4 regions of the Kitasatospora sp. NPDC058243 genome follow, and region 4 is predicted to be linked to each of the others. Evidence: riboswitches for the same ligand, from Rfam matches in the RefSeq annotation. Region 4 holds a riboswitch; each other region holds the start of a gene.

What was found. A riboswitch is a leader RNA that binds a small molecule or an ion and turns the genes downstream of it on or off. The one in region 4 is predicted to bind cobalamin.
Positions count from the first base shown of each region.
Region 1: it holds a riboswitch for cobalamin, as region 4 does, so the genes downstream of both, ACFVX9_RS06665 (FecCD family ABC transporter permease) here and ACFVX9_RS09760 (CoA-acylating methylmalonate-semialdehyde dehydrogenase) in region 4, are expected to answer to the same signal.
Region 2: it holds a riboswitch for cobalamin, as region 4 does, so the genes downstream of both, ACFVX9_RS16270 (HoxN/HupN/NixA family nickel/cobalt transporter) here and ACFVX9_RS09760 (CoA-acylating methylmalonate-semialdehyde dehydrogenase) in region 4, are expected to answer to the same signal.
Region 3: it holds a riboswitch for cobalamin, as region 4 does, so the genes downstream of both, ACFVX9_RS31400 (ribonucleoside-diphosphate reductase subunit alpha) here and ACFVX9_RS09760 (CoA-acylating methylmalonate-semialdehyde dehydrogenase) in region 4, are expected to answer to the same signal.

Region 1 is NZ_JBHVWW010000006.1:70,256-77,191, forward strand. Features, by position in the region: gene ACFVX9_RS06640 (RNA polymerase sigma factor SigF) at 1-861, opposite strand, end outside; gene ACFVX9_RS06645 (hypothetical protein) at 1,021-1,431, opposite strand; gene ACFVX9_RS06650 (GNAT family N-acetyltransferase) at 1,681-2,160, opposite strand; gene ACFVX9_RS06655 (ABC transporter substrate-binding protein) at 2,232-3,227, opposite strand; gene ACFVX9_RS06660 (ABC transporter ATP-binding protein) at 3,250-4,014, opposite strand; gene ACFVX9_RS06665 (FecCD family ABC transporter permease) at 4,014-5,096, opposite strand; cobalamin riboswitch at 5,186-5,325, opposite strand; gene sodN (superoxide dismutase, Ni) at 5,414-5,809, opposite strand; gene sodX (nickel-type superoxide dismutase maturation protease) at 5,997-6,452, shown strand; gene ACFVX9_RS06680 (CGNR zinc finger domain-containing protein) at 6,475-6,936, opposite strand, start outside.
Region 2 is NZ_JBHVWW010000020.1:103,810-110,745, reverse strand. Features, by position in the region: gene ACFVX9_RS16285 (AAA family ATPase) at 131-1,027, shown strand; gene ACFVX9_RS16280 (DNA-formamidopyrimidine glycosylase family protein) at 1,108-1,917, shown strand; gene ACFVX9_RS16275 (metalloregulator ArsR/SmtB family transcription factor) at 1,937-2,320, opposite strand; cobalamin riboswitch at 2,402-2,616, shown strand; gene ACFVX9_RS16270 (HoxN/HupN/NixA family nickel/cobalt transporter) at 2,646-3,758, shown strand; gene rpmG (50S ribosomal protein L33) at 3,906-4,070, opposite strand; gene rpmB (50S ribosomal protein L28) at 4,228-4,464, shown strand; gene rpsN (30S ribosomal protein S14) at 4,464-4,769, shown strand; gene ACFVX9_RS16250 (CobW family GTP-binding protein) at 4,775-5,941, shown strand; gene rpsR (30S ribosomal protein S18) at 5,954-6,190, shown strand; gene rpmF (50S ribosomal protein L32) at 6,290-6,463, shown strand; gene ACFVX9_RS16235 (Xaa-Pro peptidase family protein) at 6,554-6,936, shown strand, end outside.
Region 3 is NZ_JBHVWW010000064.1:39,428-46,363, forward strand. Features, by position in the region: gene ACFVX9_RS31400 (ribonucleoside-diphosphate reductase subunit alpha) at 1-2,245, opposite strand, end outside; cobalamin riboswitch at 2,437-2,579, opposite strand; gene ACFVX9_RS31405 (hypothetical protein) at 3,001-4,020, shown strand; gene ACFVX9_RS31410 (glycoside hydrolase family 26 protein) at 4,161-5,615, shown strand; gene ACFVX9_RS31415 (hypothetical protein) at 5,798-6,700, shown strand; gene ACFVX9_RS31420 (glycosyltransferase family 2 protein) at 6,896-6,936, shown strand, end outside.
Region 4 is NZ_JBHVWW010000010.1:24,599-31,534, reverse strand. Features, by position in the region: gene mmsB (3-hydroxyisobutyrate dehydrogenase) at 1-423, opposite strand, end outside; gene ACFVX9_RS09770 (enoyl-CoA hydratase/isomerase family protein) at 420-1,493, opposite strand; gene ACFVX9_RS09765 (acyl-CoA dehydrogenase family protein) at 1,493-2,632, opposite strand; gene ACFVX9_RS09760 (CoA-acylating methylmalonate-semialdehyde dehydrogenase) at 2,640-4,139, opposite strand; cobalamin riboswitch at 4,356-4,547, opposite strand; gene ACFVX9_RS09755 (BlaI/MecI/CopY family transcriptional regulator) at 4,814-5,278, shown strand; gene ACFVX9_RS09750 (M48 family metalloprotease) at 5,269-6,216, shown strand; gene ACFVX9_RS09745 (MarR family winged helix-turn-helix transcriptional regulator) at 6,416-6,936, shown strand, end outside.

The DNA of each region.
Region 1 (6,936 bases), on a different contig from region 4:
GGGCGGCAGTTGGGCCAGCAGCGGTTTGAGCGACTCGCGGTACTCGACGCCCTCCAGCGCCTCGTCGGTGGCGCCGAGGGTGTCCGCCACGGCCGGCGACTCGTCGTCGCTGTCCGGGACGTCCAGGGACAGCGTGGAGTACGCGTTGGCGGACTCCAGGCCCTCCAGGACGTCCTCCTCGGAGATCCCCAGGTGCTCGGCGAGCTCGTGCACCGTGGGGGAGCGCCCGTGCCGCTGGGAGAGCTCGCTGGTCGCCGTGGTGAGCGACAGCCGCAGCTCCTGGAGGCGGCGCGGCACCCGGACCGCCCAGCCCTTGTCGCGGAAGTGCCGTTTGATCTCGCCGACGATGGTCGGCGTGGCGTAGGTGGAGAACTCGACCCCGCGCTCGTGGTCGAAGCGGTCCACCGACTTGATCAGGCCGATGGTGGCGACCTGGGTCAGGTCGTCCAGCGGCTCGCCCCGGTTGCGGAACCGCCGGGCAAGGTGCTCGACCAGCGGGATGTGCATCCGCACCAGCTGGTTGCGCAGCTCGACGCGCTCCGGGGAGCCGTCGGGCAGCGCGGACAGCCGGACGAACAGCGCGCGGGCCGCCTCCCGGTCCGGTGCGCCCGAGCGGTGCGGGGCCGGGGCCGGGGCCGGCGCCTGGACGGGCACCGCGGTGCGCAGGTCCGCGGCCTCGTCCGCCGGATCGGACGGGGGCGGGGATGCGGGCGACGGTTCAGACGTCGGCTCGGTCGGGTGGCTCATCCGGTGGGCGTCCTTCGGGTGCGCATCGTCGTTGGCGGCGAGGCCAGGAACGCTCGCCTGGGTCGGTACGGCAGGTCCCGCCGTCGCGAGGCCGGTACGGTCCAGATCACTCACGGCCATTCCCCCGTTCCGTTCCGGGAGCACCGGGGCCCTCGGGCCCCGGCATCGTCTCGTTGGTCGTACCGCGTGGGGGGCGGTACCGGGCGCCGCCCGCCCGGCCCCTGATCGGGGACCGGGCGGACGGCCCTTGTGCGGTGCTGGTCGACGCCCCGGCTAGTGGGCGACGGGGCCGCCGCGCTTCTTGTGCAGGCTGATCGACACGGTCTTGTCCTCGCCGACCGAGGAGTCGACCTCGCCGGCCAGGGCGGAGAGCACCGTCCAGGCGAAGGTGTCCCGTTCGGGCGCCTTCCCGTCGGTGGTGGGGGCGGTGACGGTCACCTTCAGCGAGTCGCCGACCAGCCGGAACTCGCAGGTCAGGACGGAGCCTGGCACCGCCTGCTGGAGCAGGATGGCGCAGGCCTCGTCGACCGCGATCCGCAGGTCCTCGATCTCGTCGAGGGTGAAGTCGAGCCGTGCCGCCAGGCCGGCCGTCGCTGTTCGCAGGACCGAGAGGTAGGCACCCGCCGCGGGCAGCCGGACCTCCACGAAGTCCTGCACTCCGGGCTCGCCGTCGATCTGGGACACCCTCACCTCCTGGGTGACGCGCTGTGCTTCCGGGCCGGTGGCCGCGGCACTGTCTGTTGCTTGGCTCAACTGCTTCGCCCCAACTGTCCAGAGGGGTGGTGCGGTACGTACCGGTCATACCCTTCGCGGGGCGACCGGACGCCGCGTATCCGCCTGAGACCTTACCGCCTTCCGCACGCCGGCCGGGGCTCGGGAGTCACTCATGGTAAGCCATCGCGACGCAGGGTGGCAGGGGTTCGGGCGGTCCGTTCAGTGACCGCCGCCGGCGGCGGCGAGCGCCTCGCCGGTGAGCCGGTAGACGGTCCAGCCGTCCATCGGCACCGCGCCGAGGGACTTGTAGAAGTCGATCGAGGGCGTGTTCCAGTCGAGCACCGACCACTCCACCCGCGCGTAGCCGCGCTCGACGGCGATCCGCGCCAGTTCCAGCAGCAGCGCCTTGCCGTGGCCGCCGCCGCGGGACTGCGGGCGGACGTACAGGTCCTCCAGGTAGATCCCGTGGGTGCCGCGCCAGGTCGAGAAGTTGAGGAACCAGACCGCGAAGCCGACCGGCTCGCCGGTGGCGTCGTCCTCGGCGATCAGGCCGAACAGCGCCGGGTTGGCGCCGAACAGGGCGTCGCGCAGCTGCTCCTCGGTGGCCACGGCCTCCTGCGGGGCCTTCTCGTACTCCGCGAGCTCGCGGATCAGGGCGAGGATGACGGGAACGTCGGTCACGACGGCGGTGCGGATCATGCCGCGAGCCTACTGCGCGCCCCCGCCCCCGGCCCAGGCCCTGATCGGGGCCCGGGCCGGGGGCGGGCGGGTCAGCGGGCGGGGACGGTGCGCAGGTAGTCGGCCAGCGCGGTGATCGCGGCCGGGTTGCGCGGGCTCTCCACCAGGTCGACGTAGTCCAGGACGAAGATCCGGTCGTTCCTGACCGCCGAGACGCCGGCCAGCGGCGGGAAGGACTTCAGGAAGGCGCGCTTGGCGTCGGCGCCGGTCTCGCCGTAGTTGTTGATCAGGATCACCTCGGGGTCGCGCTGCACCACGCTCTCCCAGCCGACGGTGACCCAGGTGTCCGCGAGGTCGCCCATCACGTTGGCCCCGCTGGCCTTGGCGATGATCTCGTCGGCCGCGGCGAACTTCCCGGCGGTGTACGGCTTGTCCTGCCCGCTGTCGTACAGGAACACGGACGGCCGGCGCTCGGGCTGCGGGGCGGCGGCGACCTGCGCCTTGAAACCGGCGACCAGCTTGTCCGCCCGGTCGCGGACGTCGAAGATCTCGCCGAGGTTGGCCAGGTCGGTGTAGAGCGCGTCCAGCGGGGACATCACACCGCGCTCGGTGCCCTTGCCGCTGCGGCAGGACTCGCTGAGCACGTACGAGGCGATGCCGAGGTCCCCCAGCGCCTGCGGGGTGAAGCCGCGGCCCTCGTCGAAGCCGTAGTGCCAGCCGGCGAAGACCAGGTCGGCCTTGGCGCCCAGCACGATCTCCTTGGTGATCTCCTTCTTGGAGAGCCACGCGGTCTGCTGGTAGCCGTCCTTCCAGGCGACTTGGTCGACCCGGCCCTTGTCGTCGGGCATCACGTAGCCGGCCATCCGGTCGGCCAGGCCGAGGGCGAGCATCAGCTCGGTGATGCCGACGTCGTTGGTCACCGTCCGGGCGGGCTTCTGCGGGAAGGTGAGCTTGGTGCCGCAGTTCTCCACGGTCACCGGGTAGTGGGCGGAGGCGGCGGTGGCGTCGCCGCTCGGGGCGATCTCGGCGCCGCAGGCGGTGAGCCCGAGGGTGAGCAGGGCGGTGATGGCAACGGCCTTGGTGCGCACGGGGGTTCCTTCGGGGGGTGGGTCAGATCCGGTCGAAGAGCAGTTGGACGGCGCCGGTCACCGGGTGCCGGACGGGGGTGGCCCGGACGCCGAACACCTCGGCCAGCAGGGCGGGTCGGAGCACCTCGGCGGGCGGCCCCGAGGCGACGATCCGGCCGGCCCGCAGCACGTACAGCAGGTCGCAGTGGCCGGCCGCCAGGTTGAGGTCGTGCAGCGCGGTGAGCACCGTCGGGCCGGCCTCCCGGACCAGCGCCAGCACGTCCAACTGGTGGGCGATGTCCAGGTGGTTGGTGGGCTCGTCCAGCACCAGCAGCCGGGGCTCCTGGACCAGCGCGCGGGCGATCAGCACCCGCTGCTTCTCGCCGCCGGACAGGCTCAGGAAGCCCCGCCCGGCCAACTGCTCGGCGCCGACCTTGCGCAGCGCCTCGGTGCAGCGGGCGTGGTCGTCCGCGCCCGGGCCGCCCAGGCCGCGCCGGTGCGGCAGCCGGCCCATGGCGACCACCTCGGCCACCGTGAAGTCGAACTCGGCGGAGTGCTCCTGGGGGAGCGCGGCCACCCGCCGGGCGGCCTCGCGCGCGGTCAGCGCGTGCAGGTCCGTGCCGTCCAGCAGGACGGCCCCGGCGGCCGGCCGCAACGCCCGGTAGACGCAGCGCAGCAGCGTCGACTTGCCGCTGCCGTTCGGTCCGATCAGCCCGACCACCTGCCCGGCGGCGGCGTCCAGGGCGACGTCGTGGACCAGCCGGGCACCGGCCAGCTCGACCGAGACGGAGTCCAGGGCGAGATCCATCAGCGGCCTCCGAAGGAATAGCCGCGACGGCGCATCAGCAGCAGGAAACAGGGCACCCCGAGCACCGCGGTGACCACCCCGACCGGCAGTTCGGCGGGCGCCAGCAGGGTGCGCGAGACGATGTCCACCCAGACCAGCAGCAGCGCCCCGGCGAGCGGCGCGACCAGCAGCACCCGGCGGTGCCCGGCGCCGACCAGCATCCGGGCCAGGTGCGGCACCATCAGCCCGACGAAGCCGATCGCCCCGCTGACGGCCACCACCGTGCCGGTGACGGCGGCGGTCACCACGAACAGCTCGCGGCGCAGCCGGTCCGGGTCCACGCCCAGCGAGGCGGCCGTCTCGTCGCCCATGGCGAGCGCGTCCAGCCGGCCGGCGGCGCAGGCCAGGTACGCCAGGCCGGCCAGCACGGTGGTGGCGGCGATCGGCACCGAGCCCCAGGTGGCGCCGCCGAGGCTGCCGAGCAGCCACATCATGGCGTCCCTGGCGGCCTCGCCGCGGGCGGCCGCGAAGACCATCAGCGCGGTGACGGCGGAGAAGCCGTAGGAGAGCGCGGTGCCGGTGAGCACCAGCCGCAGCGGGGTGAGCCCGTAGGCCGTCCGCGCCGCGAGGTAGACCAGCACCATGGCGACCAGCGCGGAGCCGAACGCGGAGGCCGAGATCGCCCACACCCCGAGCGAGGCGAAGGCGCCGAGCAGCAGCACCGCGTTGGCGCCGACGGCCGCGCCGGAGGAGATGCCGAGCACGAACGGGTCGGCCAGCGCGTTGCGCACCAGGGCCTGGACGGCGACCCCGGTGGCGGCCAGCCCGGCGCCGACCACGGCGGCCAGCACGGCACGTGGCAGCCGGATCTCCCAGACGATCGCGTAGGCGGCGGCCTCGTCCGCCTCCAGCCGTCCGCCCGTCAGCCCGGCGGCCAGCAGCCGCAGGACGCGGGGCAGGCCGATCCCGGAGGCGCCCAGCGCCACGCCGCAGAGCAGCGAGAGCAGCAGGGCGGCGGCCAGGCCGACGGCGAGCGGGAGGGCGGGTATTCGGCGGGCGGGCGGGCTCGTTGCGCCACTGCCCGCGGCTGCGGTGCTGCTCACGGTGCGCCTTGCCTCGGGCCGCGGGTGCGCGGGGGCGGCACCGGTCGGGCGCGGGCCCGGGCGCCATCCCCTCGCAGTCCACGGCGAGTTGTCGGGAGTTCAGCGGCCGGGGGCGATCGGGCTGGCGCGGCCCAGGGGGCCGTGCTCACCGTTGCGGGTCAGCGCCGGATTCACACCGGACTTCCCCCTCGGACGCCCTGGCAGCATAACAGCCACTCAGGCTAGGCAACCCTTACCGGGCTCGGGTGGGGCGTGAACGCACGACCGCCCCCGTCCGGGCTCGCGGACGGGGGCGGTCGGGTGGCGACGCGTCAGGCTCAGGCCTGCTTGGTCTCCCAGAAGATCTTGTCGACCTCGGCGATCAGGTCCAGCAGGGCCTGGCCGGTGGCGGGGTCGGTGGACGCCTTGGCGGCCGAGGCGGCCTTCAGGGTGTCGTTGATCAGCTGGTGCAGCTGCGGGTACTTCTCGAAGTGCGGGGCCTTGAAGTAGTCGCTCCACAGCACCGAGATGTGGTGCTTGACGGCCTCGGCACGCTGCTCCTTGATGATCAGGGCGCGGGTGCGGAAAGCCGGGTCCTCGTTGGCCTGGTACTTCTCCTGGGTGCCCTTGACCGACTCGGCCTCGATCCGGGCCTGCGCCGGGTCGTACACGCCGCAGGGCAGGTCACAGTGGGCGTGGGCGGTGGCGCGCGGTGCAAACAGACGAGAGAACATGGGAGTCCTTCCTTAGATCGTCTTCCCGCGCCCGAGATTACCCTTCCGCCCCCGGGGTTTCGCGATCGGGCGGTGGGCCTAGGGCAAAAGGCGGACCCGGAACCGGGGTAATCCGGACATCGAACGGATCGAACGGGGTGACGGTCCGTACGGCAGACTGGGACCGGTCGGTCCGGGAGGAGGAGTCGTGGCGCGGAGCACGGAACCGGCGGGCACGGAACCCCGGGGGCGGGGCGGCGGCGCGGTGCCGTTCGGGCTGGTCGACGTGGCGGGCCCGTCGATGGTCCCGACCCTGCGCGAGGGCGACCAGTTGCTGGTGCGCTACGGCGCGCCGATCCGGCCCGGCGCGGTGGTGCTCTTCCGGCACCCCTTCCAGCAGGACCTGCTGGTGGTGAAGCGGGCCGCCGAGCGGCGTCCGAGGGGCTGGTGGCTGTTGTCCGACAACCGGCCGGTGGACAGCGACAGCCGCAGCTACGGCCCGGTCCCGGACGAACTGGTGCTCGGCCGGGTGCTGCTGAGGCTGCGCCCGCGCCCGGCCTGGCTGGCGCCGGGGCGGCGGCTGGAGCGGCTGCTGCTGAGCACCCGGCTGGCCCGGGTGCCGGGCCTGGCCCGCCGCCTGGGCGTCTGGGCGGAGCAGCTCTGACCCCCTGGGCCCTGCCGGGGACCTAGCCGGCGGCGCCGAGTGCCGCGGCCTCGGCCTCCTGGCGCTTGCGGGCCCGGTACGCGGCGACGTTGGCGCGGGTCGCGCAGCGGTCCGAGCAGTAGCGGCGGGAGCGGTTGGTCGAGGTGTCCAGGTAGGCGTTGCGGCAGGGCGCGGCCTGGCAGATGCCGAGCCGGTCGGCGCCCAGCTCGGTCAGGTGGACGGCCAGGCCCATGCAGGCGACCGCGCTGAAGTGCGCGGTGGCGGTCGGCGAGTTGTCGGCCAGGTGCAGGTGCCAGCGCGGCCGGCCGGCGTCGTCCAGGTAGTCGTGCCCGGAGACCAGCGGGCTGACCGGGTACTCCATCAGCAGGCTGTTCAGCAGGTCGACGCCCCGGATCTCGTCGCCCTCGGCGGCGGCCTCGAAGACCCCGCGCAGCCTGGTCCGCACCGCCCGCAGCCGGGGCAGGTCGGACTCGTCGGCCTGTGC
Region 2 (6,936 bases), on a different contig from region 4:
TGGGAAGAGTGGACCCTGCGCTCCTTGGCGGAGAAACCAACAAATCGCGGACGCCGGGGAAGGGGCCCGGCGGCGGACTGTGCCCGCCGCCGGGCCGCCGTGTAGTCTCCCCGCTGAGAGGTGTCGGGAGGTGACCGTGACGCAGTACGCCGGGGGTGGGCACGTCCCGCCGCGTCCCGCCGCTCCGCCGGGGCCGCAGCCGTCGGGGGCCGCCGCGCCGCCGCCGGTGCCGCCCGTTCCGGCTCCCGTTCCCGCCGCTGCGCCGCCGGCTCCGGCCGCTCCGGTGCCGCTCGTTCCGGTGCCGCCTGCTCCCGTGCCGCCCGCTCCGGCTCCTGTCTCCGCGCCCGCTCCGGCCGCACCCGCGCCCGCGCCCAGTGCGCCGGTCCCCGTCGGGGCCACCGGGCACTTCGTGCTGCCCTCCGGCGCGCCCGTGCAACTCCCCGCCCACCCGCCGCAGCGGCACGCGCCCGCCAGTCCGATCGCCGTCCTGCTGATCGGCCCGGCCGGGGCGGGCAAGACCACCGTCGCCCGGTACTGGGCCGAGCGCCGGCCCAGCCCGACTGCGCACATCAGCCTGGACGACGTCCGCGAGTGGGTGCAGTCCGGCTTCGCCAACCCGCAGTCCGGCTGGAACAACGCCTCCGAGGCGCAGTACCGGCTGGCCCGCCGCACCTGCGGCTTCGCCTGCCGCAACTACCTCGCCAACGGCATCTCCTGCATCATCGACGACGCCGTCTTCCCGGACCGCCCGGCCATCGGCCTCGGCGGCTGGAAGCGGCACATCGGCCCCGGCATGATCCCGGTCGTGCTGCTGCCCAGCCTGGACTCCGTGCTGCACCGCAACGCCCGGCGCGGCGGCACCCGGCGGCTCGGTGACGAGGAGGTGGCGCGGATCCACGGCCGGATGGCCGGCTGGTACAACTCCGGGCTGCCGATCATCGACAACTCGTACCTGGACGTGGCCGGCACCGCCGCCGAGCTGGACCGCGTCATCCTGGCCCGGCTGATGGGCATGCCGGTCCGCTGACCTGCGACGATCCGGTGCTGTCGGCGCCGACTGCGATGATGTGCAGGTCCTGTCGAACCACCCCGGGGGAGCTGACGCCCGTGCCGGAAGGCCACATCATCCACCGCCTCGCCGCCGAGAACCGGAAGGCCTTCGGCGGCCGCCCGGTCGAGGTGTCCAGCCCGCAGGGCCGGTTCGCCGACGAGGCCAAGGCCATCGACGGGCAGCTGCTCACCGCGGCCGAAGCCGTCGGCAAGCACCTGTTCCTCGGCTTCGAGGAGGGCGGCTGGGTGCACGTCCACCTCGGCCTCTACGGCGGCTTCGCCTTCGGCACCGGGCCCGCGCCCGAGCCGGTCGGCCTGGTCCGGCTGCGGCTGGCCAACGACGACGGCTACGCCGACCTGCGCGGCCCCAACACCTGCGCGCTGGTCACCGGCGCGGAGAAGGCCGCCGTCGCCGCCCGGCTGGGCCCCGACCCGCTGCGCGCCGACGCCGACCCGCAGGCCGCCTGGCGCCGGATATCGGCCAGCCGGACGACCGTCGCCGCGCTGCTGATGGACCAGAAGGTGCTGGCCGGGGTGGGCAACGTCTACCGGGCCGAGGTGCTGTTCCGCCACGGGATCAACCCGCACCGCGCCGGCCGCGACCTCACCCGGGGCGAGTGGGACGCGATCTGGGCCGACCTGGTCGCCCTGATGCACGAGGGCGTCGGCGCGGGCCGGATCGACACCGTCCGCCCCGAGCACACCCCCGAGGCGATGGGCCGCCCGCCGCGCGTCGACGACCACGGCGGCGAGGTGTACGTCTACCGGCGGGCCGCGATGCCCTGCCTGGTCTGCGGCACCGACGTCCGGACGGAGCAGCACGCCGCGCGCAACCTCTTCTGGTGCCCCGCCTGCCAGGCGGCCTGACCAGGCACTGTCCAGTCGGTCAGCCGACGGCCGCGGTGGGCTCGTGGTGTTCGGCGGCGGCGCACGCGTCGAGGAGGGGGCGCATGGCCTCGTCCACGAGCCGGTAGCGCACGACCCGCCCGTCCTTGTCCCCGGTGACCACGCCCGCGGTGCGGAGCAGCCGCAGGGCCTGGGACACGGCGGGGTCGCGCATGCCGGTGGCGACGGCGAGGTCGGAGACGGCGAGCGGGCCGGCCCGGTGGAGGGCGAGCAGGAGGGCGAGCCGCCCGGGGTCGGCGAGCAGGGAGAACCGCTCGGCCCAGGTGCGGACGTGCGCGGGGTCGCCGATCGCGGCGATGGCCTCGCAGACCCGGTGTCCGTCGATGGTGCGGTGGCCCGCGCGGTCGGCCGGTACGAGATGCATGCGCACATTGTTGCAGGAGGGGGCCTGTGATCCTGGACACCTGCGCAGGTGCGCAGCCTTGCAAGGGTGGGTCCTGACCCCTACGGTGTTCCCCGCCGTGGTGCTCGGGAAGACCGGTGACGGATCCTCAGGGGTCCCAGTCCGGAGCGGCCCTCGCCACTGTGATCGGGCCATCGTGATCGTCGACGATGGAGAGACGTCCGTACCCACGACGCCACTGGGAGCCTCGCGCACCTGGGAAGGCGGGTACGGGACCCCCGTAAGCCAGGAGACCGGCCACGGCATCTCACGAAGTGTTTCCACGAGGTGCTGGAGCGTGACCCGAATGACCCTGCCCGAAACCGCCGCCGCCGAGGCGCCGGCGACACCGTCCGTGCTGCCCACGTTCCGCTGGAAGCGCGAGGACACCGTTCGCACGGCCGGGCTGATGGGGGTGATCCTGGCCATGCACGTGGTGGCGTTCGGGACGCTCATCTTCCTGGTCGCGCCCCACAACTACGCGGTCGGCACCCAGGTCTTCGGCGTGGGCCTGGGGATCACCGCGTACACCCTCGGCATGCGGCACGCCTTCGACGCCGACCACATCGCGGTGATCGACAACACCACCCGCAAGCTGATGGCGGACGGCAAGCGGCCGGTCTCGGTCGGCTTCTGGTTCGCCCTCGGGCACTCCTCGATGGTGGTGCTGATGGCCGCCCTGGTGGCGGGCGGCGCGCAGCTGGCCAGCACGCTGATGGACGACGACTCGACCACCCACAAGTGGCTCGGGATGGTCGGCACGACGGCCTCCGGCGCGTTCCTCTACCTGATCGGCGCGCTCAACCTGGCCGCGCTGCTCGGCATCCTCAAGGTGTTCCGGGCGATGCGGGCCGGGTCGTACGACGAGGCGCAGCTGGAGGAGCACCTCAACTCGCGGGGCTTCATGGCCCGGGTGCTGAACCGGGCGACCCGCTCGATCACCCGGCCCGGGCAGATGTTCCCGGTGGGCATGGTGCTGGGGCTGGGCTTCGACACCGCGACCGAGGTCACCCTGATGGTGATGGCCGGGTCGGGCGCGGCGGCCGGGTTGCCCTGGTACGCGATCGTCTGCCTGCCGCTGCTGTTCGCGGCCGGGATGAGCCTGTTCGACACCCTGGACGGGACGTTCATGAACTTCGCGTACCAGTGGGCCTTCGCCAACCCGGTCCGGAAGGTCTACTACAACCTGACGATCACCGGGCTGTCGATCGCGGTGGCCTTCGTCATCGGCACCATCGAGCTGGTCGGCGTGCTGCACGAGAAGCTCGATCTGACCGACCCGGTCACCGGCTGGATCGCGGGCATCTCGCTGGACAACGTCGGCTACGCGATCGCCGGGCTGTTCGTGGTGGTCTGGGCCGCGGCGATCGCCTACTGGAAGCTGGCCCGGGTGGAGAAGCGCTGGGTGGCCGCCGAGTAGTGACGGCTGCGAGCGGCGACGGCTGCGAGCAGCGACGGCGCCTCCCCTGGGATCCCGGGGGAGGCGCCGTTTCGTCGCTGCGGGGCGGTACGGGTCGCTGCCGGTCGGCGTTCCGTCGGTGCGGGGTTCAGTTCGGGCGGGCGGGGTTCAGCGCTCTTCGCGGAAGTCGACGTGCCGGCGCGCGACCGGGTCGTACTTGCGCAGGACCATCCGGTCCGGGTCGTTGCGGCGGTTCTTGCGGGTCACGTACGTGTAGCCGGTGCCGGCGGTGGAGCGGAGCTTGATGACGGGGCGCAGTTCACTACGGGCCATGGGTGTCCTCCCGGGTTGGCGGGTTGGCGGGTTGGCGGGTTGGCGGGTTGGCGGGGTGTTCGGGGCTGGGGCGAAACCGTACACCGAAATGGAAGTCATTTTCATCTGGTGTAACGTGAGCTCCGTCCTGCCCATTCCCGGACGTCAGGGAGCACCCATGTCCGCCCACTGCCAACTCACCGGCCGCAAGCCCGGATTCGGCAACGCGATCTCGCACTCGCACCGCCGCACCCGCCGCCGCTTCGACCCCAACATCCAGCACAAGCGCTACTGGCTGCCCGGCGAGGGCCGGTACGTCCGGCTCACCCTCAGCGCCAAGGGCATCCGCACCATCGACACGATCGGCATCGAGGCCGCCGTCGCCCGCATCCGCGCCCGAGGGGGGAAGGTCTGATGGCCAAGCAGAGCAAGATCGCCAAGAACGAGCAGCGCCGCGCCGTCGTGGCCCGGTACGCCGAGCGCCGCGCCGAGCTCAAGCGGATCATCGCCCACCCCGGCACCGCCCCCGCCGAACGCGCCGCCGCCCAGGCCGAACTCGCCCGCCAGCCCCGCGACGCCAGCGCCACCCGGATCCGCAACCGCGACGCCGTCGACGGCCGCCCCCGCGGCTACCTGCGCGCCTTCGGCCTCTCCCGGGTCAACCTCCGCGTCCACGCCCACGCCGGCCACCTGCCCGGCGTCCGCAAGGCCAGCTGGTGAGCGGCGTGGACGGGATCAAGCTGCCCGTGGTGGTCGTCGCCGGCCTGCACGCCGCCGAACGCCGCGCCACCGTCCGGGAGTTGGCCGCGGCCGCGGTGGACGCGGTGGTCCTCCACCACGACCTGCGGGAGGCCTCGCAGGGCGTCGTCCACCGCGAACTGCGCGACGCGGGAGGCGGGTTCGACGCCGCCGACGTCCCGCTGGTGAACGACTGCCCCTGCTGCGCCCTGCGCGAGGACCTGCTGCCGCGACTGCTGCGGATCGCCGACGAAGGCCGGTACGGACTCGCGATCGTCGAACTGTGGGGCGGCAGCGACCCGCACCCGGCCGTCGAGGTGATCGCCGGGGGAGAGGCGGACGGCCGCCACCTGGAGGACGCCGTCGAACTCGCGGGCGTGGTCACGGCCGTCGACCCGGACCGGCTGATCGGCGAACTCTCCGTCTCCGACGACCTGGTGGACCACGGCGAGCACACCGCCCGCCAGGACCAGCGGACCCGCGCGGAGGCGCTCGCCCACCAGGTCGAGTACGCCACCACCCTCGCCGTCCCGCGCGCGACGGCGCACACGCCCGGGCTCGCGCTGCTCCGCCAGCTCCACCCCACCGCCCGGGTCGTCCGGCTCGGCACCGGCGCGCTCACCCGGGCCGCCCTCGGCGGCTTCGACGTCGCCGCCGCCCGCGACCGGGTCAACCCGGCGATCGCGCTGCTCCCGCAGGAGAGCGACGAGGCCGGCGTCACCACGCTGGTCTGGGAGCGCCGCCGCCCGCTGCACCCCGAGCGGCTGCACCGGGCGCTGGAACTGCTCGTCCCCGCCGCCCAGCGCAGCCGCGGCCGCTTCTGGCTGGCCAACCGGCCCGACCTGATGCTCGCCTGGGACGCCGCCGGGGCCAACCTCGCGGTCGAGGAGTGCGGGCCCTGGCTCACCTCCCTGCCCGACGCCGCCTGGGAGCTCTACCCGCCCGCCCGCCGGGCCGCCGCCGCCCTCGACTGGCACCCTCTGCACGGCGACCGGGTGCAGCAGCTCAGCTTCACCGCCGAGGGCCTGGACGTCGACGGTGTCACCGGGCTGCTCGACTCCTGTCTGCTCACCGACGCCGAACTCGCCGCCGGCGAACCCGGCTGGAAGGCCCTGCCGGACGCCTTCCGGGACCTGCTCGACCCCGTTCACTGAGGAGCCGTCACTGTGCGTAAGCGACCGAACCCGCCCAAGGACCGGCCGAACCCGCTGTTCGCGGCCGGCGTCGAGTACATCGACTACAAGGACACCGACCTGCTGCGGCGCTTCGTCTCCGACCGCGGCAAGATCCGGAGCCGCCGCGTCACCCGGCTCACCGTCCAGCAGCAGCGCGCCGTGGCCAGGGCCGTCAAGAACGCCCGCGAGATGGCCCTCCTCCCGTACGACGCCGGCACCACCCGGTAGCCATCGCCGCCGGCACCACCGCCACCACCGTCACCACCGCCACCACCGTCACCACCGTCACCACCGTCACCACCGTCACCACCCGACAAGGAGCCCCCGATGGCCGTCCCCAAGCGCAAGACGTCCCGCAGCAACACCCGGCACCGCCGGGCCCAGTGGAAGGGCAAGGCCCCGAAGCTCGTCCCGATCACCCTCAACGGCCGCGAACTGCTCGTCCCCCAGAACCTGGTCCCCGCCTATCGCCGAGGCCTGATCGATCCGGAGGGGGCGTAGCGACCACAAAGAGGGCGTGCGGGGGCGGGAGCGCGCCCTGTCGGGGGTGCTCGGCGGGCGGATCGGGGTGGGGGTTCGTAGGCTCGACGCATGTCTGATGCGTACGCGGGTCGGCGGGAGCGGGTGAGGGAGCACTGCAGTGCGGCCGGGGCCGATGCGGCGCTGATCACCCGGGCGGCGAACGTGCGGTATCTGACGGGCTGCGCGCCCTGCGGGGCGACGCTGCTGCTGACCCGGGAGCGGGTGCTGCTGGCAGTGCCGGACGATCTGCCGCCGGACGACACCGGGGAGCACCTGATCGCGCCGGACGTCACCCAGGTGCCGGTGGCGGCCGCGGCGGACACCGCCCTGGCGGCGGCCGCCGCCGCCGCGCGACTGGGCGTGGCGGACCTCGCGGTGGAGGAGCACGACCTGACCGTCAGCCGCCACCGCGCGGTGGCGAGCCTGGCGGAGGGGGCCCGGCTGGCCGACCT
Region 3 (6,936 bases), on a different contig from region 4:
AGTAGGTGGTCTTGAGACCGACCTTCCACGCGTAGGCGTACATCGAGCTGAGCTTGCCGATGGTCGGCGCCGCCATGAACAGGTTCAGCGACTGGCTCTGGTCGAGGTACGGCATGCGGGCCGCGGCCAGGTCGATCAGCGCGCGCTGGGGCAGCTCCCAGGCGGTGCGGTAGAGCGAGCGGACCTCGGCGGGCAGCCAGCCCAGTTCCTGGACGGAGCCGTTGGCCTCGCGCAGGGCGTCGCGGGTCTGCTGGTCCCAGACGCCGAGCTCCTTGAGCTCGCGCACCAGGTACGGGTTGACCTGGAGGAACTCGCCGGACAGCGTCTCGCGCTTGAACAGGTTGGAGACCTGCGGCTCGATGCACTCGTAGACGCCGGCGATGGACGCGATGGTCGCGGTCGGCGCGATGGCCAGCAGCAGCGAGTTGCGCAGGCCGGTCTCGGCGATGCGGGCGCGCAGCGCGGTCCAGCGGTCGGCCCACTGCGGGGCGGCCGTCGGGAAGTGGTCGATGTGCAGTTCGCCGCGGGCGGCGCGGGTCTCGCCGTAGGCCTCGTGGCGGCCCAGCTGCTCGGCCAGGTCGGCGGAGCGCTCGTACGCGGTGAGCATGATGCGCTCGGCGATGAGGGTGGAGAGCCGCGCGGCCTCGGCGGAGTCGAAGTCGATCCGCAGCTTGAAGAAGACGTCCTGGAGGCCCATCACGCCGAGGCCGACCGGGCGCCAGCGGGAGTTGGAGGTGCCGGCCTCGGTGGTCGGGTAGAAGTTGATGTCCACCACGCGGTCGAGGAACGTCACGGCGGTGCGGACGGTGGCGTCGAGGCGCTCCCAGTCCATGGCGCCGAGCAGGTCGTCGACGGAGGCCCCGGGGGCGACGTGGGCGCCGAGGTTGACCGAGCCGAGGTTGCAGACGGCGGTCTCGGAGTCGTCCGTGACCTCCAGGATCTCGGTGCACAGGTTCGAGGAGTGCACCGTGCGGCCGGGCAGCGCGGTCTGGTTGGCGGCGCGGTTGGAGGCGTCCTTGAAGGTCATCCAGCCGTTGCCGGTCTGCGCCAGGGTGCGCATCATCCGGGCGTACAGGGTCTGCGCGGGGATGGTGCGCACGGCCTTGCCGGCCAGCTCGGCCTTGCGGTAGGCCTCGTCGAAGTCGGAGCCCCACAGGTCGACGAGCTCGGGCACGTCGGCGGGGGAGAAGAGCGACCAGTCCTCGTTGGCGTTGACCCGGCGCATGAACTCGTCCGGGATCCAGTGCGCCAGGTTGAGGTTGTGGGTGCGCCGCGCCTCTTCGCCGGTGTTGTCGCGGAGCTCCAGGAACTCCTCGATGTCGGCGTGCCAGGTCTCCAGGTAGACGCAGGCCGCGCCCTTGCGGCGGCCGCCCTGGTTGACGGCGGCGACCGAGGAGTCGAGGGTGCGCAGGAACGGGACGATGCCGTTGGACTTGCCGTTGGTGCCGCGGATCAGGCTGCCGCGCGAGCGGATGCGCGAGTAGGACAGGCCGATGCCGCCGGCGTGCTTGGACAGCCGGGCGATCTGCGCGTAGCGGTTGTAGATCGAGTCCAGGTTGTCCAGCGGGGAGTCGAGCAGGTAGCAGCTCGACATCTGCGGGTGCCGGGTGCCGGAGTTGAACAGGGTCGGCGAGGAGGTCAGGTACTCCAGCCGGCTCATCAGGCCGTACAGCTCGGCGACCTCGCGCACGGACTGCTCGCTGTCGCCGACCGCCAGGCCGCAGGCGACGCGGAGCAGGAAGTGCTGCGGGGTCTCGATGACCTTGCGGGTGATCGGGTGGCGCAGCAGGTAGCGGGACTGCACGGTGCGCAGGCCGAAGTACTCGAAGCGGTCGTCGCCGTGCGCGTCGATCAGCGCGTCCAGGGCGGCGGCGTGCTTGGCGACGAAGGCGGCGGTGGTGTCGCCGATCAGGCCCTCGTCGTGGCCGACGGCGATCGAGGCGGCGAAGGAGCGCGAGCCCTGGCTGTTCGCCTCGTCGACGATCTCCAGGGCGAGCAGCCGGGCGGCCAGCTTCGAGTACTGGGGGTCCTCGGCGATCATCGACGCGGCGGCGTCCACGGCCAGCCCGCGCAGCTCGGCGAAGTCCGAGCCGGCGTGGCGGCCGCGCAGCGCGGCGGCGGCGACATGGCCGGGGTCCACCTGGGGGAGGTCGACGCTGCGGTCGGTGAGCAGCCGAAGGAGCGCGCCGCCGGGGTCGGAGACCGTCGGGTCGGTGGGGGCGGGGCCGGTGCCCTGGGCGGGCAGGGTGGCTGAGGCAGCGGTGGTCAAGGCGCTCTCTCCTGGCGGCGATCGGCGGCGGTGATCGGGGGGTACCGGGCCGTTCGGGGCAGGGGAGCACGGCACGTACGCAGAAAGCGTCGCGCGACAGTGGCGTCCCCGGCCCGCCCGCGAGGCCCGGAAGGTAGTTCTCGTGCTGGCGCGGCCTCTGCGGGAGGGCCCGTGCGCACACCGTCGGCAGGTACTCGGACTCGCGGTGCGGCTGCTGGAGCCGCCCGCTCACCGCTGCGGGGCAGTCCCGGATTCGCACCGGGTTCCCCTGCATCGACAGCAGGATTGAGCATACATCTTGTGGTGTCTCTCTGATGCGACCCCACATGTAGTACGGCGCGGTGTGTCGGCGCGATAACCGGGGGTGCTGGGAGGGGGCGGGCCGTGGCCTTGGGGCGCCTCGGATCCGGGCTCCCGGGGCCCTGGTTCCGGGCTCCGGCGTCCTGGTTTCGATACGGAACGGTCACCGGGCGGACCGGCTGGCGGGGGCATGCCCTACGATCTGGGCGCATGAGCGAGCGAAGCGCCGAGGGGCGCGTTTCGCGAAGCGATCATCGAGCGAAGCGAGGGGGCGCGTGAGCGACGGAACTGGCGCACCCGGGCAGGGTCCGCAGGGAACGCCTCCCGCCGGGCCGGGGGACGCGCACGGTCAGCAGCCGCCGGTGGTGCCCGGTCCGGTGTTGCCGCCGAGTGGGGGCTTCGGGCCGCCGCCGGCCTCGTACGGGCCTCCGGTGCCGCCCGCGCAGCCGGTGGCGCAGCCCGGCCCGCCGGGGCAGCCTCCGCTGCCACAGCCGGGCCAACCGGGGCAGCAGCTGCCGCCGCAGTGGCAGCCGAACCCCCAGCCGCATCCCCAGACGCATCCCCAAGGACACCCGCAGGCGCACCCGCAGCCGTACCCGCAGCCCCAGGCGCCGCAGCGCGCCGAGCCGAACTGGCAGGCGCTGGCGGACCGCAACGCGGCGGACGACAAGCGCCGCCGCCGGCTGCGGGCCCTCGGCGTGGCGGTCGCGGTCGTCCTGGTCGGCGGCCTGGTCGCGGGCGGTGCGGTGCTGCTGACGAAGGGCGACGGCGACAAGCCGACCGCCGGGCCGACCGCCTCGGCCTCCAACCGGCCGTCCTCCGCCGCACCGAGTGCCGCGCCGAATGCCGCCGGAACCCCGGGCGGGAACCCGTCCGGCACCCCGGGCGGCGCGCCGGACGACCCGTCGAAGCCGATCTGGGAGGCCGCCACCGACCCGGCGCCGCAGGACGCGGGGGCGCTGTTCTCCGCACTCCAGGTGACGGTCAACGGCGCCACCTGGAACCGGACCTTCGTCTCGCTGGACTCGCCCTGCTGGGACGGGAACTCGACGACCGGCGGGCTCGGCAAGGTCCTCGGTGACCAGGGCTGCCAGAAGGTGCTCCGGGCGACCTACGTCTCCGGCGACAGCGCGGTGACCGTCGGCGTCGCGGTCTTCGACCACAAGATCCAGGCCGAGACCTCGATGAAGAGCTACACCGGCCACCTCAAGGGCGCCGTCGCGCCGGGCGCGCCGGCCTTCTGCGCTACGCCGGGCTGCACCAACACGCACAACACCCTGGGCCGGTACGCCTACTTCACGGTCGAGGGCTCGGCGAAGGGCGGCAACACCGCCGACGCCGCCGCCACCGCGGCGGCCGCCGGCTTCGGCGAGCACGTGAAGGGCCAGCTGCTCCAGCGCGCCAAGGCCGCGGCCGCGCCGGGTGCGCCGGGGGCCGCCGCGGCCGGCTGATCCGCCGTGACACCCCGGCCCCGGCGGGTTCGCTCGCCGGGGCCGGGGGAGTGTGGCAGGCTCTCGGGGCAGTCATTCGCACGAGTGTTCCGGTTGTGTCCGCCTGGGCCGGTGCCGGCGAGCAACCGGAGGAGCGGTCCGTGGCCCTGCCCAGAGCCCTGCGCGGCAAGCCCGCCGTCCTGGCCGCGGCCGGGGTCGTGGTGGCCGCGGGCGCCGTGGCGCTGTTGCAGCGCGACGGCCGGGCCGACGGCGAACAGCCCGCCCGCGTCCCGGTGGCGGTCGGTTTCTCCGGCCGCACCCTGCCGCCGGAGGTCGGCCGGGACCTGCTCGCCCGGGACCCGCAGGCCTCGCCGAACGCCCGGGCCGTCCAGCAACTGCTCGCCGACCTGGAGGGGCAGGCCCGCACCGGGCAGAGCGGCGGGACGGTGATCGGCCAGCACGTCGAGGCGCACAACGAGCGCAACAACCCCGAGTACGGCGACTACCGCGGCACCAAGCAGGTCGGCTACTACTACAAGAAGGCCGCCGACCTCACCGGCAAGCTGCCCGGCTTCGTCGAGACCGACCTCGGCCCCGGCTACGGCCAGACCGGTTGGGGTGTCGGCGACCCGCGCTCCTACTCGGCCGGCCGGTGGCCCACCTGCCGGGCCGGCTGGCAGTACACCGACGACGCCGTCGACCTGCTCTCCGCCGTCTGGTCCGGCCACCCGCGCGCCGACGACGGCAGCTACGGCACGGCCGGTGTCCAGCACAACTGCGACGGCACCACCACCGAACTGCCCGACAACGGCGGGGGGCCGGCCGGGATCGTCGGCATGTCCTTCCACCAGCCCTACCCCGGTTCGGACGTCAAGTCCTTCGAGCAGGTGCTCTGTTCGAACTCCCCGGCCGCGAAGGACAAGGGCTGGTTCGGCCGCGTCGTCGACAGCGCGCACGACACCCCCGAGTACCGCGCGCTGATGACCGACCTGTCCTACCTGGCCGACCACCTGGAGTACCTGGCCGCCCACGACGTGCCGGTGCTGCTGCGCCCGTACCACGAGATGAACGTGCAGGACTGCGCCCGCAGGTTCTGGTGGTCGGGCCAGAAGCCGGCCGACTACCAGGCGCTGTGGCGGATCACCTACCGCTACCTGGTGGAGACCAGGGGCCTGCACAACCTGCTGTTCGTCTGGACGCCGGTGTCCTGGGACGGAGCCCCCGGCGCGGACCCGTGGGACTACTACCCGGGCTCCCAGTACGTCGACGTGGTCGGGGTGGACGACTACAGCGGCAGCCCCGCGCACCCGATCGGCACCGGCGAGGTGTGGACCAAGCGGTACTACGACGGGCTCGCCGCCTACGGCAAGCCGCGGATCCTGGCCGAGTCCTTCGCCGTCCCGGTCAACTCCCGCCAGCCGGACACGCTGCGGCGCACGCCCTGGACGATCTGGACGGTCTGGGGGCAGTCGCTCACCTCGGACAACCTGACGCCGGACCAGCCGCGCAACTCCGGCGCGGACGTCAACGCCACCTACCACAGCCCGCTGGCGCTCACCGGCGGCGCAGGCCCGTTCGGCGCGAACGTCGACTGGGGCGGCCTGCACGTCCGTTGAGCCGCCCCGCGCGTTCGTCGAGCCGCCCCGTGCGTCCGCCGAGCCGGTCGCCGCGAGGTGTGCTACACCACTGAATTCCGTTGAACGGCCGGAATACCGTGTCCGTTGTGCCGTGTGGCATCCTGTGGCGGCGAAGCCGAGGGGCTGACGCCGGGACGGGCCCGGCGGGGCGGGGGTGCGGGATGGGACAGGCGCGTGCGATGCGCGCGGCCGGCGGCATCGCCGTCGGCTGGGGCGTGGTGCTGCTCGGCTGGGCGGCGTACAACTGCTTCGGCCAGGTCGGGTTCGCGACCTACGTCAAAGGCATCTTCTACTACGGCGGCACCTCGGTGGACGCCGAGACCGGCAGCCTCAACTACGGCCTGATCTACCTGGTTTCGGGAATCCTGCTGCTGCGCGGGCGCACCTGGGCGCTCGGGGTGGCGGCCGGCGTCGCACTGGTCGAGGGGTACAACCGGGTGCGCAGCCTGACCGGCGCACTCCTGGACAAGCCGCAGCGGGAGTGGTTCACCAGCACCACCGAGGGCGGCCTCAAGCTCGCGACCTTCGCGCTCGGCGTGGTCGTCACCGCGGCGCTGATCCTGCTGCTGGCCCGGCTGAAGTGGCGGGAGCGGGGGGCGTCGGAAGCCGCCGCGGCGTCGGGCGGACAGCTGCACTGGTCGCTGCTGCAGACGATCCCGGCCGAGCCGGCCCCGGGCCCGCAGCCGTTCCAGCAGCAGCAGCCGTTCCAGCACCAGCCCGCCTGGCCGCAGCAACAGCAGCAACAGCCGCCGCAGCCGCAGGCCGCCTGGCCACCGCAGCCGCCGTTCCAGCAGCAGCCGCAGCCCGCGTGGCCGCAGCAGCCCCCGGCGCCGCAGTCGCAGCCCGCCGCCTGGCCGCAGCCGGCGCCGGCCCAGCCGTCGCAGCCGGTGCCGTACGCGCAGCAGCCCACCCAGCCGGCCCCGCACCCGTCGACGCTCGCCCAGCAGCCGTGGCCCGCCGCGCCGCCGGTGACGCCCGGTCCGGTCGCCCCGGGCCCGGTCGCGCCCCCGGCCGACCGCCCGCCGACGGACCGTCCGCCGACGGACCGCCCGCCGCAGGCCTGAACCTCCGCAGCCCCGAACCGCCGCAGCCCTGAACCGCCGCAGCCCTGAACCGCCGCAGCCCTGAACCTCCGCAGCCCCGGACCTCCGCAGCCCTGAACCTCCGCGGGCCTGGACCGCCGCAACCCCGGACCGCCCACGAACGACCCGGCTCCCGCAGGGGATCGGCCCGCCAGCAGACGAGGAGCGACTTTCGCCATGCCATCGACAGCCCCCGCACGGACGGTGCTCACCACGTC
Region 4 (6,936 bases):
CGTGGCACCGACCACCCCGCCGGAGACCGGCGCGTCCACGGCCCGGTGCCCGGCGTGCACGGCGAGGTCGTGCGCCGCCCGGGCGTCCGCGACGTCGATCGTGGAGCAGTCGACGAAGAGCGTTCCCGGGCGGGCGGCGGGCAGCAGGTCCGCGTAGGCGGCCAGCACGTGTCGGCCGGCCGGCAGCATGCTGATGACGACGTCGGCCTCCCGCGCCACCTCGGTCGCGGACCGCGCCGGACGGACGCCGTTCTCCGTCCGGGACGCCCGCCGCAGTGCCTCGGGCGCCAGGTCGTAGCCGGTCACGGTGTGTCCGGCCGTGGCGAGGTTGGCGGCCATCGGGCCGCCCATGTTGCCGAGTCCGATGAATCCGATGACTCCGTTGGATCCGTTGAATCCGTTGAATCCGTTGCGGTGGGTCACCAGCGCTCCAGGGGTGTGGTGGGGGCCAGGCCGAGTTCCCGGTCGCCGAGCGGGGCGAAGTAGCGGGCCACCGTGGCGGGCTCGACGGCGCTCAGCGTCGACGGGTTCCACCGCGGGGAGCGGTCCTTGTCGATCACCTGGGCGCGGATCCCCTCGGCCAGGTCCGGCGTGGAGAGCGCCACACAGGAGGTCCGGTACTCCTGGTCGAGGACGGCCTCCAGCGGGCCGAGGGTGCGGGCCCGGCGCAGGGCGGCGAGGGTGGCCTTCACGGCGGCGGGCGAGTTGGCGGCGATCCGGTCCGCGGCCTCCTTGGCCTCCGGTTCGCCGCTGTCCCGCAGGCGGTCGAGGATCTCCTCCACGGTGTCGGCCCCGTAGCAGTGGTCGATCCAGGCCCGCCGACCGTCCAGCAGGCCGGCCGGTGCGGGCCCGACGTTCCGTTCGAGGGCGTCGTGCACGGGGAGTTCGGCCAGGTCGTCCAGCAGCGCGGGCAGCCGCTCGGCCGGGGCGAAGTGGTCGGCGAGGCCGCAGAGCAGCGCGTCCGCGGCGCCGACGGAGCCCGCGGTCAGGGCGAGGTGGGTACCCAGCTCGCCGGGTGCGAGGGCGAGCAGGTAAGTGCCGCCGACGTCGGGGACGAAGCCGATGCCGGCCTCGGGCATGGCGACGCGTGTGGTCTCGGTGACGATCCGGACGCTGCCGTGGGCGGAGACCCCGACCCCGCCGCCCATCACGATGCCGCTCATGAGCGCGACGTAGGGCTTGGGGTAGCGGGCGATGCGGGCGTTGAGGCGGTACTCGTCGCGCCAGAACTCCTCGACGGCGCCCGGGTCCGCGCCGGTGGCGGCGCGGTGGATGGCGACGATGTCGCCGCCGGCGCAGAAGGCCCGCTCACCGGCGCCGGTGATGACCACGGTGTCGACCCGCTGGTCCTCCTCCCACGCGTCCAGGGCTTCGGAGATCCTTCGCACCATGCCGTGGGTGAGGGCGTTCAGGGCCGCGGGGCGGTTGAGGACGATCAGGCCCGCCCGGCCCTCGCGGTGGACCAGGACCTCGTCGAGGTCGTTCCCGGCCATCACGCGGCCCCGGTCAGGCCGCGGGCGACGATGACGCGCATGATCTCGTTGGTTCCTTCCAGGATCTGGTGCACCCGCAGGTCGCGGACGATCTTCTCGATGCCGTACTCGGCCAGGTAGCCGTAGCCGCCGTGCAGTTGGAGCGCCTGGTTGGCGACCTCGAAGCCGGTGTCGGTGGCGTGCCGCTTGGCCATCGCGCACAGCTCCGGCGCTCTGGGGTCCCCCCGGTCCAGGGCCGAGGCGGCCCGCCAGAGCAGCGACCTGGCCGCCTCCAGCTCCGTGGCCATGTCGGCGAGCCGGAACTGCAGCGCCTGGGCGTGCAGGAGCCGGGCGCCGAACGCCTCGCGGTCCGCCAGATAGCGGGTGGCCCGCTCCAGGGCGTCCTGCGCTCCGCCGAGGGAGCAGGCGGCGATGCCGAGCCGGCCGCCGTTCAGCCCGTTCATGGCGATCCGGAAGCCCTCGCCCTCGGCTCCCAGGAGGCGGTCGGCCGGGAGCCGGACGCCGTCCAGCCGCACCTGGCGGGTGGGCTGGGCGTTCCAACCCATCTTCTTCTCGTCGGGCCCGAACGAGACGCCGGCGTCGTCGCGTTCGACGACGAACGCGGACACCCCGCCGGCCCCCGGCCCGCCGGTGCGGGCCATCACCAGGTAGACCTGGGAGACGCCCGCGCCCGAGATGAACTGCTTGACGCCGTCGAGGACCCAGTGCGCCCCGTCCCGGCGGGCTCGGGTGGTCAGTGCCGCCGCGTCCGAGCCCGCGCCGGGCTCGGTGAGGCAGTAGCTGGCGGGGGTCGCCATGGCGCTGAGGCCCGGCAGCCAGCGGGCGCGCTGGGCGTCGTCGCCGTAGCGGTCGATCATCCAGGCGACCATGTTGTGGATGGACAGGTAGGCGGCGATGGACGGGCAGCCGGTGGCCAGCGCCTCGAACACCAGCACGCCGTCGGCGCGGGTGAGCCCGGAGCCGCCGGACTCCTCGCGGACGTAGACACCGGCCAGGCCGACGTCCGCCGCCTTGCGCAGCACGTCCACCGGGAAGTGCTTGGCCTGGTCCCACGCGACCGCGTTCGGCGCCAGGTGTTCGCGGGCGAAGGCCCGGGTGGTCGCCGCGATGGCGAGCTGGTCCTCTGTGAGGTCGTGCACGGCGCCCTCAGCCCATCGTCGGGATGGTGAAGCTCGCGCCCTCCTTGACCCCGGAGGGCCAGCGCGAGGTGACGGTGCGGGTGCGGGTGTAGAAGCGGATCGAGTCCGGCCCGTGCTGGTTGAGGTCGCCGAACCCGGAGCGCTTCCAGCCGCCGAAGGTGTGGTACGCGACCGGCACGGGGATCGGCACGTTGACGCCGACCATGCCGGTGTTCACCCGGCGGGCGAAGTCCCGCGCCGTGTCGCCGTCCCGGGTGTAGACGGCCACGCCGTTGCCGAACTCGTGCTCGCCGGGCAGGCGCAGCGCCTCCTCGTAGTCGGCGGCGCGGAGCACGGTCAGGACGGGGCCGAAGATCTCCTCCCGGTAGATCCGCATGTCGGGCGTGACGCGGTCGAACAGCGAGGCGCCGAGGAAGTAGCCGTCCTCGTGCCCCTCCAGCCGGAAGTCCCGCCCGTCGACGACGAGTTCGGCGCCCTCCTCGACCCCGAGGTCCAGGTAGCCGCGGACCCGCTCCAGCGCGTCGGCGCCGACCAGCGGGCCGAAGTCCGCCGCCGGGTCGTCCGAGCGCCCGACCTTCAACGCGGCGATCCGCTCGACCAGTTTGGCCACCAGGGCGTCGGCGGTCTCCTCCCCCACCGGGACGGCCACCGAGATCGCCATGCAGCGCTCGCCGGCCGAGCCGTAGCCGGCGCCGATCAGCGCGTCCGCGGCCTGGTCGAGGTCGGCGTCCGGCATCACGACCAGGTGGTTCTTGGCGCCGCCGAAGCACTGCGCCCGCTTCCCGTGCGCGGCGGCGGTGGCGTACACGTACTGGGCGATCGGTGTGGAGCCGACGAACCCGACCGCCTGCACCCGCGGGTCCTCCAGCAGGGTGTCGACGGCCTCCTTGCCGCCGTTGACCACGTTCAGCACGCCCGGCGGCAGCCCGGCCTCCAGGAACAGCTCGGCGAGGCGCAGCGGCACCGAGGGGTCGCGCTCCGAGGGCTTGAGGACGAAGGCGTTGCCGCAGGCGATGGCGGGTGCGGCCTTCCAGAGCGGGATCATCGCGGGGAAGTTGAACGGCGTGATGCCCGCGACCACGCCGAGCGGCTGGCGCATCGAGTACACGTCGATGCCGGTGCCCGCGTTGTCGCTGAACTCGCCCTTCAGCAGGTGCGGGATGCCGGCGGCGAACTCCACGACCTCCAGGCCGCGTTGGATGTCCCCGTGGGCGTCGGCCACGGTCTTGCCGTGCTCGGCGGACAGCAGCCGGGCCAGTTCCTCCTTCTCCTGCTCGACGAGTTGGAGGAAGCGCAGCAGGACGCGGGCGCGCCGCTGCGGGTTCCACGCGGCCCATGCGGGCTGGGCCTGCGCGGCGTCGGCGATCACCGCCTCGACCTCGGCCCGGCTCGCCAGCGGCACCCGGGCCTGCACCCGGCCGGTGTTGGGGTCGTACACGTCGCCGAAGCGACCGGAGGTGCCGGCGGTGGGCTTGCCGGCGACGAAGTGGGTCAGTTCTCGGACCATCGGGTTCCTTCTCTCGACAGGGGTGGGGAGAGGAGGAGGATCGGAGGCCGCCGCCGGTCGGCGGGCGCACGGTGGTGCGCCCCGCGACACGGGCGTGCGGCGGCGGAACGGAACGTCAGGGCGTCGGGGCCCCGGCGGCCGTGGGCACGGGACGACCAGGAGCGGCAGTGGAGCGGGAGCAGCCCGGAGTCATGCGTGTCGTCTCCATCCTCGTGGAAAACACGGAACACCCGCGGCCGGTATCCTGACTCCCGGATCACCGCACGCCCCCAGGCCTTCCCGGCTGGCTGCCAGTGGCCTTCATCTGCGAGGACGAACTCCCCGGTCACAGTGGCGGGACCGTGCCGGACTCACACCGGCTTCCCTGACACCGCGGACCTGCCGTCGACCATATAGTTGGACGTCCTAGTAAGTCCAGAGGCCCGCACGCGCGTTGCGCCATCGGCTTTCCACCGCGCCGAGCGGCACGTGACCGGACGGTGTCCGCAAATCAGGCGCCCGGCAGCGCGGGGCCACGAGCCCGTAAAGTTAGCTGAGGCACACCTAAGCAACACAGGCCGGGCCCATCTTCGCCATACCGGCGCGGGCAGGCCTCGGCCGCCGACCGCTGTCGGCGCCGGAGGTGCGCCTGCCGGGAGTGTGCCTTCCGGGAGTGTCGGGACAGGGAGAACGATGTGAGGGTCGGTCGGGACGCCAGGCGTCCGCACGGGGAACTGGTCGCGGACGTGCTGGCGGTGTTGTGGGCGGCCGGCGAGCCGCTGACCGCCCAGCAGGTCAAGGAGGCGCTGGACCACGGGCTGGCCCGCACCACCGTGACGACGATCCTCACGCGCCTGCACGAGAAGGGGACCCTGGTCCGCAGCCGCCCCGCGCGGTCCTTCGCCTACGCCCCGGTGGAGGACGCCGCCGGACTGGCGGCCGGGCGCATGCGCCGGGAGTTGGAGAAGGAACCCCAGCGGGACCTCGTGCTGAAGCGGTTCGTCTCCTCCCTGTCCGAGGACGACGAGGACGTGCTGCGCCGCCTGCTCCTCGATGCCCAGACCGAGGCCGAGGCCCAGACCGGGGCCCAGACCGGGGCCAGGGCCGCGACCGCGGCGGACTCCGGCAGGCCCGGGCCCGAGGACGACGCATGGGCCTGATCCTGACGGTCGTCGCCCTGGCCCTGCTGCTCCCCTGGGCCGCGGCGCCCGCCGCACGCCGCTTGGCCCTGCTGCTCCCTCCGCGCGAGGCCTCGCTCGTACTCACGGGCGCGGCCGTCCTGCTGGCGGGCGGCACCGTCGCGGCACTCGCCGGGCTGTTCCACGTCCCGTTCCTGGCAGGCCTGGAGCACCTGCCGCTGTCCGGCGTCGTCGCCCGGTGGCCGGCCGTGGTGCCGGTGTCCTGCGCTGCCGGGGCCGCGCTGGCCGTCCAGGCCGTACGGCTGACGCTGCGGTGGCGCGGGCACCGCGTGCTCCTCGCCCGCGCCTGGGGCCTGACCGCTGATGCGACGAGCGACGGCGACCTGCTCGTGGTCGCGGGCAAGGACGCCGAGGCCTTCGCCCTGCCCGGCCACCGGGGGCGCCCCGGCCGCGTCGTCGTCTCGGCCGGCATGCTGAGCGCGCTGGGCCCGGCGGAGCGCGCGGTGCTCCTCGCCCACGAGCGCGCCCACCTGCGCGGGCGCCACCACCTGCTGTCCGCCGCCGTCGACCTCGCCGCCGCCGTACACCCGGCGCTGGCCCGGCTGCGGGCCGACCTCGACTACCACCTGGAACGCTGGGCCGACGAGCAGGCCGCCGCCGCGGTCGCCGACCGGCGCACCGCCGCGACCGCCATCGCCCGGGCGGCCCTGGCCGGATCGCCGTCCGCCCGCCGAACCGCCGGGCCCCTGCTGTCCGTGAACACCGGCCCCGTGCCCCAGCGCGTCCAGGCCCTCCTGGGCCCCGCACCCGCCCGCCCGACCGGCCGCAGGGCGCACGCCGCCGTCGCCCTGGTCGCCGCCGTCACGGTCGCGGCCCTGCTCGGCGTGGCCTTGGCCTACGGGCTGCACGAGTACGTCGAGTACGCGGCCCGGACCCTGAGGGCTCACGGCCCGGTCTGACGACATCGATGTAGACCAACCGTGCGGGTCCGGCTATGGTGAGGCTCGGCTTACCCGTGCGGGTCTTGGCGCAGCCGCCCGCCCGCCGGCGATCAGAGGCCGCGTTCACTCCGGCCTCCGGGCTCGGCATCCCCGCGCGGGTGCCGCCACCATGGCCCCGGTCCGAGAACACGGCGGCCACCGGACGATGGGACCTGGCGTGTACGACGGGAGGACGGGCTCGACGAGCCCCTTCGAACAGACCGTCTACCTCCTGTCGACGGCCGGCAGGGCGGTCGACCGGCTGCTGGCCGACCGGCTCGACGCGAGGGGAATGGGCCCGGCCCATCAGGCGCTGCTGTCCGCACTCGCCCAGCTGGGGCCGCACGGGCGCCGCGACCTCACCGAGCACGCCGCCGCAACCGCAACCGCCGCAACCGGGGCCGACTCCGCCCAGGCACTGGACGACCTCCTGTCGGCAGGCCTGGTGCACTCCATGGTCGTCCAGATCGGCGGGCGGCAGGAGGTGCTGACGATCACCCCGGCCGGGCAGGCAGCGCTGGACGTGCTGCACGACGACGCATCCGCCGTCCAAGGCGACCTGCTCGGCTCGTTGACGAAGGGCCAGCGCGCCGAACTCAACTCCCTGCTGCGGCGGGTGTGCACGGCGGCCGCCCGCGGCGCGGGACGCCGCACGCCCTCGCCCTCGCCCTCGCCCTCGCCCTCGGGCCCCGGCTGGGT